3 regions of the Nocardiopsis sp. LDBS1602 genome follow, and region 2 is predicted to be linked to each of the others. Evidence: riboswitches for the same ligand, from Rfam matches in the RefSeq annotation. Region 2 holds a riboswitch; each other region holds the start of a gene.
The links. Region 2 has a riboswitch for thiamine pyrophosphate ahead of thiO (glycine oxidase ThiO). Riboswitches for the same ligand answer to the same signal wherever they lie in the genome.
Positions count from the first base shown of each region.

Region 1 (3,899 bases), on a different contig from region 2:
CGAGGATCATGCCGCAGGGGACGCCGATCTGCGGGTAGGCGCCGAAGTAGCCCCTCTTGTGCACCGGAGCGTGTTCCACCGACATCAGGGCGGCCCCGCCCCACTCGCCGCCGGCGGAGAAGCCCTGGATGATGCGCATCAGGATCAGCAGGATCGGGGCGGCCATGCCGATCTGCGCGTAGGTGGGCAGCAGGCCGATGACGAAGGTCGCCACGCCCATCATGACGAGGGTCGCCACCAGGATCCGCTTGCGTCCGAACCGGTCGCCGAGGTGGCCGGCGACGATCGCGCCGAGCGGCCGGAAGAGGAAGGAGATGCCGATGGTGGCGAAGGAGAGCACCTGGGCGACGCCCGGGTTGCTGGCGGACAGGGGTTCCAGGAAGAGCGGTGCGAGTACGAGGCCCGCGGCCTGGGCGTAGATGAAGAAGTCGTACCACTCGATGGTGGTACCGACCATCGTCCCGGCGAGGACCTTGCGCTTCTCTCTTCGGTCGAGAGGGGCACCCGGTTCGGGGGTCGTGGCGTCGGAAGTCGCCATTGCTGCTCCGTAGTTCTCTGCCGGCATGGGCCGGATCCGTCGATGGGCCACGGCAGGCGCCGTCCGCGTATTCGGGGCGTACAAGGGGAAAACGGACGACATGCTCATGAGCCCCAGAACACCATGCCATGTGAGGCACGACACTTTCTACACCGGGGCCTTACTTTCGCAGTTGAGAACACATGTCCTTACCGAACGGTCGGTCGGAAAGTCCGGGTTCCGACGCACTCCGTGACGCCGTACCGCACCCCACCCCACGTCCTCGTAAGGACGGTGGACTACCTTGAGCACCAGTGACACGGGGTGCTTCGGACCGCACAGGGGTTCCGAGCTGAGATCACACCCGTCGAACCTGATCCGGGTAACGCCGGCGAAGGGATGTCCACTCACCCGCCCCCGGCGGTGACTCCTCTGTGCACGGCTCCCTTCTCCGCCAGACAGAAAGGGAACCGATGTCCTCCCCCGAAGCCGCACAGGCGATCCCTCTCGACCGACAGGTCGTCCTCGTCACCGGTGGAGCCCGCGGGCTGGGCTCCCATCTGGCCCGGGCCTTCCTGCGCGAAGGGGCTCGTGTGGTGATCAACCACCGGAGCAGCGCCGAGGCCGCCCGCGAACTGGCCGAGACCCACCCCGACACCGCCCTGGCGGTCCGGGCCGATGTGCGTGACCGCGACCAGGTCACCGCGATGGTGGAGGAGGCCGAGAGCCGCTTCGGCGCCCCCGTCACCACCGTCGTCAACAACGCCCTCGTCGACTTCTCCTTCAACGGCGACGCTCGACCGCACGCCGACACCTTGACGTGGCAGGACCTCGACCGGCAGTTCAGCGGGACCGTCCAGGGCGCCTTGAACACCGTGCAGGCGGCCCTCCCCGGAATGCGCCGGGCCGGGGGAGGGCGGATCGTCAACGTGGGCACCAACCTGTTCCAGCACCCGGTCGTGCCCTACCACGACTACACCGCGGCCAAGGCGGCCCTGCTCTCCCTGACCCGCACCCTCGCCCACGACCTGGGCCCCGACGGCATCACCGTCAACATGATCTCGGGCGGTCTGCTGCGCACCACCGACGCCAGCTCGGCCACCCCCGAGGAGGTGTTCGACCTGATCGCCTCAGGCACCCCGCTGCGCCGGGTCACCACCCCGGCCGAGTTCGCCGACACCGCCCTGTTCTTCGCCTCCCCCTGGGCCCGGTCGGTCACCGGACAGAACCTGGTCGTCGACGGCGGGCTGGTGATGGACTGATGTCCGAGATCGAACGTCAGGCGCACATCAACCTGTTCATCTTCGGCTCCGGCCACCACAAGGCGGCCTGGCGTCACCCCGATTCCCCCGCCGAGCGGATCGGGGACATCCGCTACTACGAGGAGCTGGCCCGCACCGCCGAGCGGGGCCTCCTGGACGCGGTCTTCTTCGCCGACGGCCACGCCGCCGGCGAGGTGGCCGAAGGGCCGTGGTGGTTCCTCGAGCCCCTGACCGCACTGGCCGCGATGAGCCGGGCCACGGAACGGATCGGGCTGGTCAGCACCGTCTCCAGCACCTTCTACACCCCCTTCCACGCCGCCCGCATGCTGGCCTCGCTCGACCACATCTCCGGCGGTCGGATCGGGTGGAACGTGGTCACCTCCATGTTCGACACCGAAGCGCGCAACCACGGCTACGAGAGGATGCCGGAGCACGGGGAGCGCTACGCCCGCGCCGAGGAGTTCGTGGACGTGGTGCTGCGGCTGTGGGACTCCTGGGGCGAGGACGCCCTGCGCCATGACCGCGACGGCGTCTTCGCCGATCCCGAGCTGGTCCGCCCCATCGACCACCAGGGGGAGCACTTCCAGGTCGACGGCCCGTTGAACGTACCGCGCCCGCCCCAGGGTCACCCGGTGCTCTTCCAGGCGGGCGCCTCCGAGCAGGGCCGCGCGCTGGCCTCCCGTCGCGCCGAGGCGATCTACTCGGTGGCCTACGACCTCCCCAGCGCCCAGGACTACTACCGGGACGTCAAGGCGAGGATCCGGCGGGCGGGCCGCGACCCCCGTTCGGTGGCGATCATGCCGGGGCTGGTCACCTACGTGGGCTCCACCGAGGCGGAGGCCGAGGCCAAGCGGAACGAACTGGACCTGCTCCTTCCGGTGGAGGAGTCGTTGCGACAGTTGGGCCTGTTCGTGGAGCAGGACTGCTCGGACTGGGAGCTGGACGCGCCCGTCCCCGAACTCCCCCCGTTGGAGGCGTTCACCGGACCCAAGGGCCGCTACGCCACCATCCTGCGGATCATCGAGTCCGAGAGGCCCACGGTGCGCGGGCTGCTCGGACGTCTGGCCGCCGGCGGCGGGCACTGCACCATGACCGGCACCCCCGAGCAGATCGCCGACCGGATCGGCGTATGGCTGCGTGAGGAGGGCGCGGACGGCTTCAACCTCATGCCGCCGTCCCTGCCGGGAGGGATCGAGGACTTCGTGGACCACGTGATCCCCGTCCTCCAGGAGCGGGGGCTGTTCCGCCGCGAGTACGCGTCGGAGACCCTGCGCGGGCATCTGGGGTTGGAGCGCCCGGCCGCCCCCTCGCATCGGTGACCCTCGCCGGCCGGGTCCACCCACCTCGATCACGGTGGGCGGACCCGGCGGTGCCGTCGCGGTGGTCTGCTCAGAGCAGGTGCCTCAGGTAGCGGCCGGTGCGGCTCTCCGAGGTGGCCGCGATCCGCTCCGGCGTCCCCTCCGCCACGATCCGACCGCCCGCGGAGCCCCCGCCCGGCCCCAGGTCGACGACGTGGTCGGCGCCGGCCACCACCCGCATGTCGTGCTCGGCCGCGACCACCGTGGCCCCGGACTCCACGAGGTCCCGGAGCCGGTCCATCAGCACGTCGGTGTCGTACGGGTGCAGCCCCGTCGTGGGTTCGTCCAATAGATAGACCGTGTCGGCCACCCGACGCCGCTGGAGTTCGCCCGCGAGCTTGATCCGCTGGGCCTCCCCGCCCGAGAGCTCGGTCGCGGACTGCCCCAGACGCAGATATCCCAGACCGACCGCGCGCAGGGTCTCCAGGGAGCGCCGCACCGCCGGCACCTCGTCGAAGAACTCCAACGCCTCCTCGACCGACATCGCCAGGACGTCGGCGATGGTGCGCCCCCGGTAGAGGACCCGCAGGGTGTCGGGGTTGTACCTGGAGCCGCCACAGGTGGGGCAGGGGGCGTAGGTGGTGGGCAGGAACAGCAGCTCCACCGAGACGAAACCCTCGCCCTCACAGGTGGGACAGCGTCCGCCCGTGACGTTGAAGGAGAAGCGACCCGCGCCGTAGCCGTACTCCTTCGCCTCGTCGGTGGCGGCGAAGAGTCTGCGCACGGTGTCGAACAGACCCGTGTAGGTGGCCAGGTTGGAGC
Region 1 covers NZ_JAYLVW010000003.1:26,999-30,897, forward strand. Annotated here, with positions in the region: gene U9J66_RS12205 (MFS transporter) at 1-538, opposite strand, end outside; TPP riboswitch at 828-934, shown strand; gene U9J66_RS12210 (3-oxoacyl-ACP reductase) at 991-1,779, shown strand; gene U9J66_RS12215 (LLM class flavin-dependent oxidoreductase) at 1,779-3,098, shown strand; gene U9J66_RS12220 (ATP-binding cassette domain-containing protein) at 3,169-3,899, opposite strand, start outside.
Region 1: linked by a shared signal. The riboswitch ahead of U9J66_RS12210 (3-oxoacyl-ACP reductase) and the one ahead of thiO (glycine oxidase ThiO) in region 2 are both predicted to bind thiamine pyrophosphate.

Region 2 (3,899 bases):
CGACATCCAACGAGAGGAGACCCTGGGCCGGAACGACCTGGCCAGACTCGCCTTGGAGGAGGCCAGGGAGGGCCGGATCCGACCGCACGTGGGGATGACCCTGCCCTTGGAGCGGGCCGCCGAGGCGCACCGGGCGCTCCAGGAGCGTCGGGTCGTCGGGAAGGTGCTCCTCGTCCCCTGACCCGAACGGTCAGGAACGGTCGGAGCGCGCGGTCAGCCTGGCCCGCAACGCGGCGGCGGCCGCGCGGGGGTCCTCCGCCTCGGTGATCGCGCGCACCACGACCACCCGACGGGCACCGGCGTCCAGTACGCGGTCGACGTTGTCGAGGTCGATGCCGCCGATGGCGAACCAGGGGCGGTCGCCGGCCAGCTCGGCGGACCGCTCGACCAGGGAGAGCCCGGCCGCGGGACGACCCGGCTTGGTCGGGGTGGCCCAGGTCGGCCCGACACAGAAGTAGTCGCTGCCCGCCTCGGCCGCGGAGGCCGCGGCGGCGTCGGCGTCGTTGTTGGAACGGCCGATGATCGGGTCGGCGCCGATGATGTCCCTGGCCATGGGGACGGGAAGGTCCCTCTGCCCCAGGTGCAGGACGTCGGCGCGCACCGAGCGGGCGATGTCGGCCCGGTCGTTGACCGCGAGCAGGGCCCCGTGCCGCTCGCAGGCCTCGCGCATGATCTCCAGGGCCGCGAGCTCCTCACGGGCCTCCAGACCCTTGTCCCGGAGTTGGACGATGTCCACACCTCCGGCCAGGGCGGCGTCGGTGAACTCCGCGAGATCGCCGCGCCCGGTCCGGGCGTCGGTGCACAGGTACAGAAGCGATGCGTCCAGGCGCTCGCGCAGGCTGGTTCCGTGGCTGGTCCTCACACCGTCCACCTTAGGGCCCGGAGATCGGGGACCCGAGGGCACCCCCGTGCGGAGCGCCCCGGGCCCCGGACCCGCCTCAGAAGGCCAGGCTCTGGGCGCGGCGCCGCACCTCGGTGCCCCGGTTCTCGCGCATGGCCTGGATCGGGGTTCCGGGCAGGGTGTCGTCCGGGGTGAACAGCCAGCGCAGGGCCTCCTCCGTGGAGAACCCGGCGTCGGTGAGCAGCACGATGGTGCCGGGCAGCCCCTTGACCAGGTCCTCCCCGTCCAGGAAGGCGGCGGGGATGGAGAGTTCTCCGCCCCGGACCAGACCCATCAGCCGCTTCTCGCGGATGAGCGTCTTGATCCGGTTGGGGCTCACGCCCAGCGGCCGGGCGGCCTCTCGCAGGGTCAGCCAGTCGCCGACCAGTTCGTCGATTTCACGGTCGCTTTGTGTCACCCTCCCAATCTGCCACACACGGCCGGCCACGCGGACCGTCCCGGCCGTGCCGGGTGACCTGGCCGAGGTCCCGACGCGCCCCCTTCGAAGGGCCTGTCCTAGGATGGGGTACCGAACAGACACGTCCCGCGGGAGCCGGGTGGACCCGGCTGAGAGGGAGACTGCCCGTCTCCGACCGCACGAACCTGATCCGGATCATGCCGGCGAAGGGAGTGGAGGAACGCACCGTGCGTACTTTCGAGGAAACCCCCGACACGAGGATTCGTCCTACCAATACCGTGGTCGTGGTGGGCGGTGGCGTCATCGGCCGCGTCACCGCGTGGCGGGCCGCCCAACAGGGCCTGGACGTCACGCTGGTCGAGCCCGATCCGGTGGACGAACCGTCCCACGCGCGTGCCGCCTCGACCGTCGCCGCGGGCATGCTGACCCCCGCCACCGAGGCGGTGTTCGGCGAGGAGGAGCTGATGGCCCTGGGCCTGCGCTCCGCGCGGATGTACGACGACTTCGTCGCCGAGGTGGAGGCCGCGAGCGGCCGATCGGTGGGTCATCGCCGCACCGGCACCCTGCTGGTCGCCTTCGACCGGGACGACCTGTCCGTCCTGCACGATCTGCACGCCCTCCAGGAACGGCTGGGGATCGCCACCGAACGGCTGGGCGGCCGTGAGTGCCGCAGGTTGGAGCCCATGCTGGCGCCTTCCGTGCGCGGCGGTGTCCTGGCTCCCGAGGACCACTCCCTCGACCCCCGGCTCCTCCTCCGGGCCCTGGCCGAGGCCGGGAGGCGCGCGGGGGTGCGCGAGGTCTCCGGGACCGTGGCGGAGGTCTCCTCCCCGGGCCCTGACGGGGCCCGCCTCGGGGTACGTCCGATCGACGGTCCCGTCCTTCCGGCGCACCAGGTCGTCCTGGCCGCGGGCTGCTGGGGCGACCGGATCACGCTGCCCGCGCCGGTGGTGCCGCCGCTGCGCCCGGTCAAGGGACAGTTGCTGCGCGCCCGCGTGCGCGCCGGAGAACCGCCCATCGTGGAGCGCACCGTGCGCGGCCTGGTCCGCGGATTCCCCGTCTACCTGGTGCCACGCGCCGACGGCGAGGTGATCGTGGGCGCCACCCAGGAGGAACTGGGCCACGACACCGCCCTGACCGCGGGGGGACTCTGGCAGGTACTGCGGGACGCCCGAGAGCTGGTCCCCGGGGTGGGCGAACTGGAGATCACCGAGACCTGCGTGGGCCTGCGCCCCGGATCCCCCGACAACGAACCCCTCCTGGGCCCCACGAGGGTCCCGGGACTGCACCTGGCCTCCGGCCACTTCCGCCACGGGGTGCTCCTGGCCCCCGTGACCGGAGAGGTCATGGCCGAGGCGCTCACCACCGGCACGCTGCCCGAGTACGCGCGCCGGTTCGCCGCCGACCGAGCCGTGCCCGGCGGTGACACGCGGGAGAAGCCGACGACGTGGGAGGAACAGTGGAACTGATCATCAACGGCGAGAGCCGCCAGAGCGAGGCCGCCACGGTCGAGACGGTCGTGCGCGACCTGACCTCGGCCGGGGAGGGGCGGATCCCCGGCGGGATCGCGGTCGCCGTCAACGACGAGGTCGTGCGCCGTACCGCCTGGGCCGAGACCGCCCTGTCCCCCGGAGACCGTGTGGACGTCCTGACCGCCGTGCAGGGAGGCTGAACCATGACCGACACCCTCGACGCCCCCACCACGATCGACGATCCCCTCGTCATCGACGGGGTCTCCTTCGGTTCCCGGCTCATCACCGGCACCGGCGGCGCCCCCTCCCTGGAGGTCCTGGAGGAGGCCCTGCTCGCCTCGGGGACCGAGCTCACCACCGTGGCCATGCGCAGGGTCACCCCCGGTACCCGTGGTTCGGTGTGGGACGTCCTGGAGCGCAACGCGATCCGGCCGCTGCCCAACACCGCCGGCTGCTTCACCGCCGTCGAGGCCGTGCGCACCGCCCGGTTGGGCCGTGAGGCCCTGGAGACCGACTGGGTCAAGCTGGAGGTGGTGGCCGACGAGCACACCCTGCTGCCCGACCCGGTGGAGCTGCTGGACGCCGCCGAGACCCTCGTGGACGAGGGGTTCACCGTCCTGCCCTACACCAACGACGACCCGATCCTGGCCCGTCGACTGGAGCAGGTGGGGTGCGCCGCCGTCATGCCGTTGGCCGCGCCGATCGGTTCGGGCCTGGGCATCCGCAACCCGCACAACCTCGAACTGATCGTCGAGCAGGCCCGGGTCCCGGTGATCGTCGACGCGGGCATCGGTACCGCCAGCGACGCGGCCCTGGCGATGGAACTGGGATGCGACGCGGTGTTGTTGGCCACTGCCGTGACCCGCGCTCAGGACCCCGTCCGTATGGCGACCGCGATGCGCGACGCCGTCCGGGCCGGGCGGGGCGCGCGTCTGGCCGGCCGTATCCCGGTCCGCCGTCACGCGTTGGCCTCCAGCCCCGACGTGGTCTGACACCCGTGCGTCGGGCCGGCGTGGATCGTCGGCCCGACGGACGGTTTGCGCTCGTCCCCTACCGTGGTGGGGTACGGCGGCCCTTTGGAGGGCGCCGCTCCCATCAGAACCGCCCAGGCGCGAACTCCCTCGACCGCACA
Region 2 covers NZ_JAYLVW010000012.1:39,984-43,882, forward strand. Annotated here, with positions in the region: gene U9J66_RS24135 (zinc-binding dehydrogenase) at 1-181, shown strand, start outside; gene thiE (thiamine phosphate synthase) at 191-862, opposite strand; gene U9J66_RS24145 (Rv2175c family DNA-binding protein) at 939-1,298, opposite strand; TPP riboswitch at 1,417-1,527, shown strand; gene thiO (glycine oxidase ThiO) at 1,496-2,764, shown strand; gene thiS (sulfur carrier protein ThiS) at 2,755-2,967, shown strand; gene U9J66_RS24160 (thiazole synthase) at 2,971-3,759, shown strand.

Region 3 (3,899 bases), on a different contig from region 2:
GAGGACGTCGGGGGCGTGCGAGGGCCCGGAACTGAGCGCGGTGGCCACCGAGAGCCGCCGTTTCTCTCCTCCGGAGAGCGTGTACGGGTGGACGTCGGCCAGCCGGGTCAGGCGCAGTCTCTCCATGAGTTCGCCCACCCAGGCCTCGATCTCGACCTCGCCCATCCCCGCGCGCGAGGGCGCGAAACGCAGCTCGTCCAGCACGGTGGAGGTGACGAACTGGTCCTCCGCGTGTTGGAAGACCGTTCCCACGTGTCGGGCCAGACGTCGGGCCGGCCACTTCACCAGGGGGCGTCGGTCGGCCTCGGCCAATGGCCCGCGAGGCTCGACGCTCCCCCGGTAGGGACCGGAGAGCCCGGCCAGCAGGGTGAGGAGGGTCGACTTTCCCGCTCCGTTGGGTCCGGTCAGGGCGGTCGCCGTCCCGGCCTCGGGGGCGACGCGCACCCCCTCCAGGACCGTGCGGCGAGGGCCGACGCGGACCCCCACCTGGAAGGGGGTCCGCGCCGTCACGTCCACGGCCTCGATCAACGGTGCCCCTCCCGGGGCCGCCGTGAGCGAGGGGGCGGGTTCGTTCCCGGGGATCCACACGCCCTGGGCGGCCAGGGAACGCCCGTGTTCGGCGAAGATCTCGGCGGGGGCGCCGTCTGCGATCACCCCGCCGCCCGGTTCCACCACCACGACCCGGTCGACCAGGTCCACGACCTCGGCGACCCGGTGTTCGACCAGGACGAGGGTGGCCTCGGTCTCGGCCAGTAGACGGGCGAGCAGGGACCGGACCAGCTCGGCCCCGGCCGGGTCGAGGTTGGCGGTGGGCTCGTCCAGCAGCAGCAGGCGAGGGCGCATGGCCAGCGCTCCGGCGATCACCAGTCGCTGCTTCTCTCCGCCGGACAGGGCACCGGTGGAATGCCGCAGACCGTAGGGGAAGCCCACGTCCGCCAGGGCCCCCTCCACCCGGGGCCGGATCGCCTCTCGTTCGATACCGAGGTTCTCCAGACCGAACGCGACGTCGTCTCCGGCCCGGGCCATCACGAGCTGGGTCTCGGGGTCCTGGGCGACCAGGCCGACCCGACCCCTACCGCGGGCGGCGGGCTCTCCGTCCACACGGAGCAGGCCCTCCTCCTCGCCGCTGATGGCGCTGTCGGGGCCGGTGAGCCCGGCCAGGGAGTGGAGCAGGGTGCTCTTGCCCGCGCCGGAGGCGCCCAGCAGCAGGATCCGCTCCCCGGGTTCGACGACCAGGTCCACGCCGCGCAGGGCGTGGGTGTCGCGGCCCGCGTGCCGCCATCCCCAACCGGAGAGCTCCACACGCGCGCCGCCCACGTTCCTCGCTCCCATGGGTCAGCCCTTGGCCGAGGGGAAGGGGGCCAGGGCGCCGGCGCGCGCCAGGGCGGTGGTGAGGAGCCTGGCTCCCACACCCGCGATGAGGGCCGCGCTGATCACCACGATCACCCCATAGGTGATCTGGTAGTGGAGCGGCCAGGTGACGTTGTAGGCGATGTTGTCCCGGATGGCCGGGGACAGGCCCGCGAACGCCGCGGCGAGCACGGCCACGCCCATGTTCCAACGCCGGTAGGCGAACGCCAGGAAGACCAGTTCGGGCAGCAGCCCCTGGAGGGTGCCGTCGAGGATGACCGCGAGCCCCCACTGGGTTCCCAGGACCGCGGAGACCGAGGCCGCCGCGATCGAGGTGAGCACGGCGGCGCCGGGCTTGCGGACGATCAGACCACCGAGCACGCCGGAGATCAGCCACATGCCGTAGACGACGGCCTGACCGGGCGGGAAGAACACGAACAGCGGCGTCGTGATCGACCAGACGATGTTCCACAGCCAGAAGACGACACCGACCGCCACACCGATCACGGCGGCGACGACGATGTCGACGGTGCGCCAGCTCTTGAGACCGGCCCGTACCTCTTGGAGGAATCCGGCACGCGCGACCTCGCGGCCATCGGTCGTGCCGGTCCTGTCTTCGGTACTCATTACCCGAGGGTTCCCTTCGTCGGAGCGACGGAGGGGAATGCGGCCAAGAGCGCCATCACGCGTTCTCACGCGCACGATGGCGGGTTCTCACGACTTCCTTCGCCGGCATGATCCGGATCAGGTGTCTAAGGGTCTGCGGCCCGGTGCCGCACTCTCAGCGCTTCCGCGCTCCCCTGTCGGTTCGGCTCCATTATGCGCCATGAGGCAAATATCGGAGCTCTTGACCCTCCATACCCCTTTCACCACGACATATAGGCCTCTGCCCACCTCGGGACCATGGACCGCGCGCGAGCGGGTCCGGTGGTCAGGTGCCGGCCCCCTCCCCGGTGTCGGAGCCCTCGGTACCGCCGGAACCTTCGGTGCCTTCGGTGCTGTCCGTGCCGCCGGTGCCTTCGGTGCCGCCCGTGCCTCCGGTACCGTCCGAGCCCTCGGTACCGCCCGTGCCGCCGGTGCCGTCCGAACCTTCGGCGCCGCCGGTACCTTCGGAGTCCGCGGAACCCTCCGTGCTCTCCGTGCTCTCCGTACCTTCGGAGTCCGCGGAGCCGGCGGCGTCCTCGGGGCCGTCCGCTCCGCCCCCGTCATCGGAGTCGTCGTCCTTCTCCCGTCCGGGCGGCTCCGCCGTCGGGTCCCCGAAGGAACCGGGAGAACCGGCGAAACTCTCGGAGGGCAGCCCCTCCGTCGCCCCGCGCATGGACTCCTGCCAGATCGGTCCGGGCAGGGTCCCTCCGTAGACGACGCCGAAGTACTGTCCGCCGATGGTCACCCCGCGCAGCGGGTTCTGCTCACCACCGCGCACGTCGCCGACGACGACCGCGGAGGCCAGGTTCGGGGTGTGCCCGGCGAACCAGGCGTAGGCGGATCCGTCGGTGGTACCGGTCTTGCCCGCCGCGGGCCGCCCGATGTCCAGGCCCTTGGCCGTACCTCCGTCGAAGGTCTGTTGGAGCAGGTGGTTGACCCCGTCGGCGGCCTGTTGCTTCACCACCCGCTCACAGTCGGAGTCGGCGGTGACCCGCTCCTCCGTGCCGTCCTCGGTCAGAGAGCGCACCGGCCGCGGCTCACAACGGATGCCGCGGGCCGCGAAGGTCGCGTAGGAGTTGGCGACGGTCAGCGGGGACACCTCCTGATCCCCGAGGGTGAAGGAGCTCCACACTCCGAGATCCTCACCATCGGCGCGGTGCACGCCGGCCTTCACCGCCATCTCGGAGGTCTCACACAGACCGACCTTCTCCTGCAACTGGGCGAAGTAGGTGTTCACCGAGCCCTTGGTCGCGCTGATCATGTTGTGTTCGCCGTCGTCGCTCTCGCCGGCGTTGCTCACGCTCCACGACGACATCCGGTCGCCGCCGCAGTTGGTCATCCCACCGACGGACATGCTCTTGGGCGAGTTGAACCTGGTCCCGTACCCCATCCCCTGTTCCAGGGCCGCCGCCAGGGTGAAGGTCTTGAAGGTCGATCCCGCCTGATAGCCGCCGGAGCCGCCCTCGTCCCGATCCACGGCGAGGTTGATCGAGGTGGTTCCGGAGGTGTCGTCGTCGAACCCGTAGCGCAGGTTCTGGACCAGGCCCCGGATCCGACCGGTTCCGGGTTCGACCAGCGCTTGGGCGGCGAACTTGGTGGAGTCCTCATGCGGGACCCGCTTGTCCACGGCGTCCTGGGCCGCGTCCTGGGCCGCGCGATCCATCGTGGTGCGCACGGTGAGACCGCCCTGGGCGATGCGCTGCTCCCGCTCGGCGGCGGTCTTCCCCAGCATCTCCGAGTCGGCCAGCCAGCGCATGACGTAGTCGCAGAAGAACGGGTAGTCGCTCTCCATGCAACTGCCGCCCCTGGGGGTGTGATCGATGCCCAGGTCCTCGGCCTTGTGGGCGGCGGCCTCCTCCGCTTCCAGGTGACCGGTGTCGACCATGCGGTCCAGGACCAGGTCG
Region 3 covers NZ_JAYLVW010000008.1:138,073-141,971, forward strand. Annotated here, with positions in the region: gene U9J66_RS21155 (ABC transporter ATP-binding protein) at 1-1,332, opposite strand, end outside; gene U9J66_RS21160 (ECF transporter S component) at 1,336-1,977, opposite strand; TPP riboswitch at 2,055-2,162, opposite strand; gene U9J66_RS21165 (transglycosylase domain-containing protein) at 2,282-3,899, opposite strand, start outside.
Region 3: linked by a shared signal. The riboswitch ahead of U9J66_RS21160 (ECF transporter S component) and the one ahead of thiO (glycine oxidase ThiO) in region 2 are both predicted to bind thiamine pyrophosphate.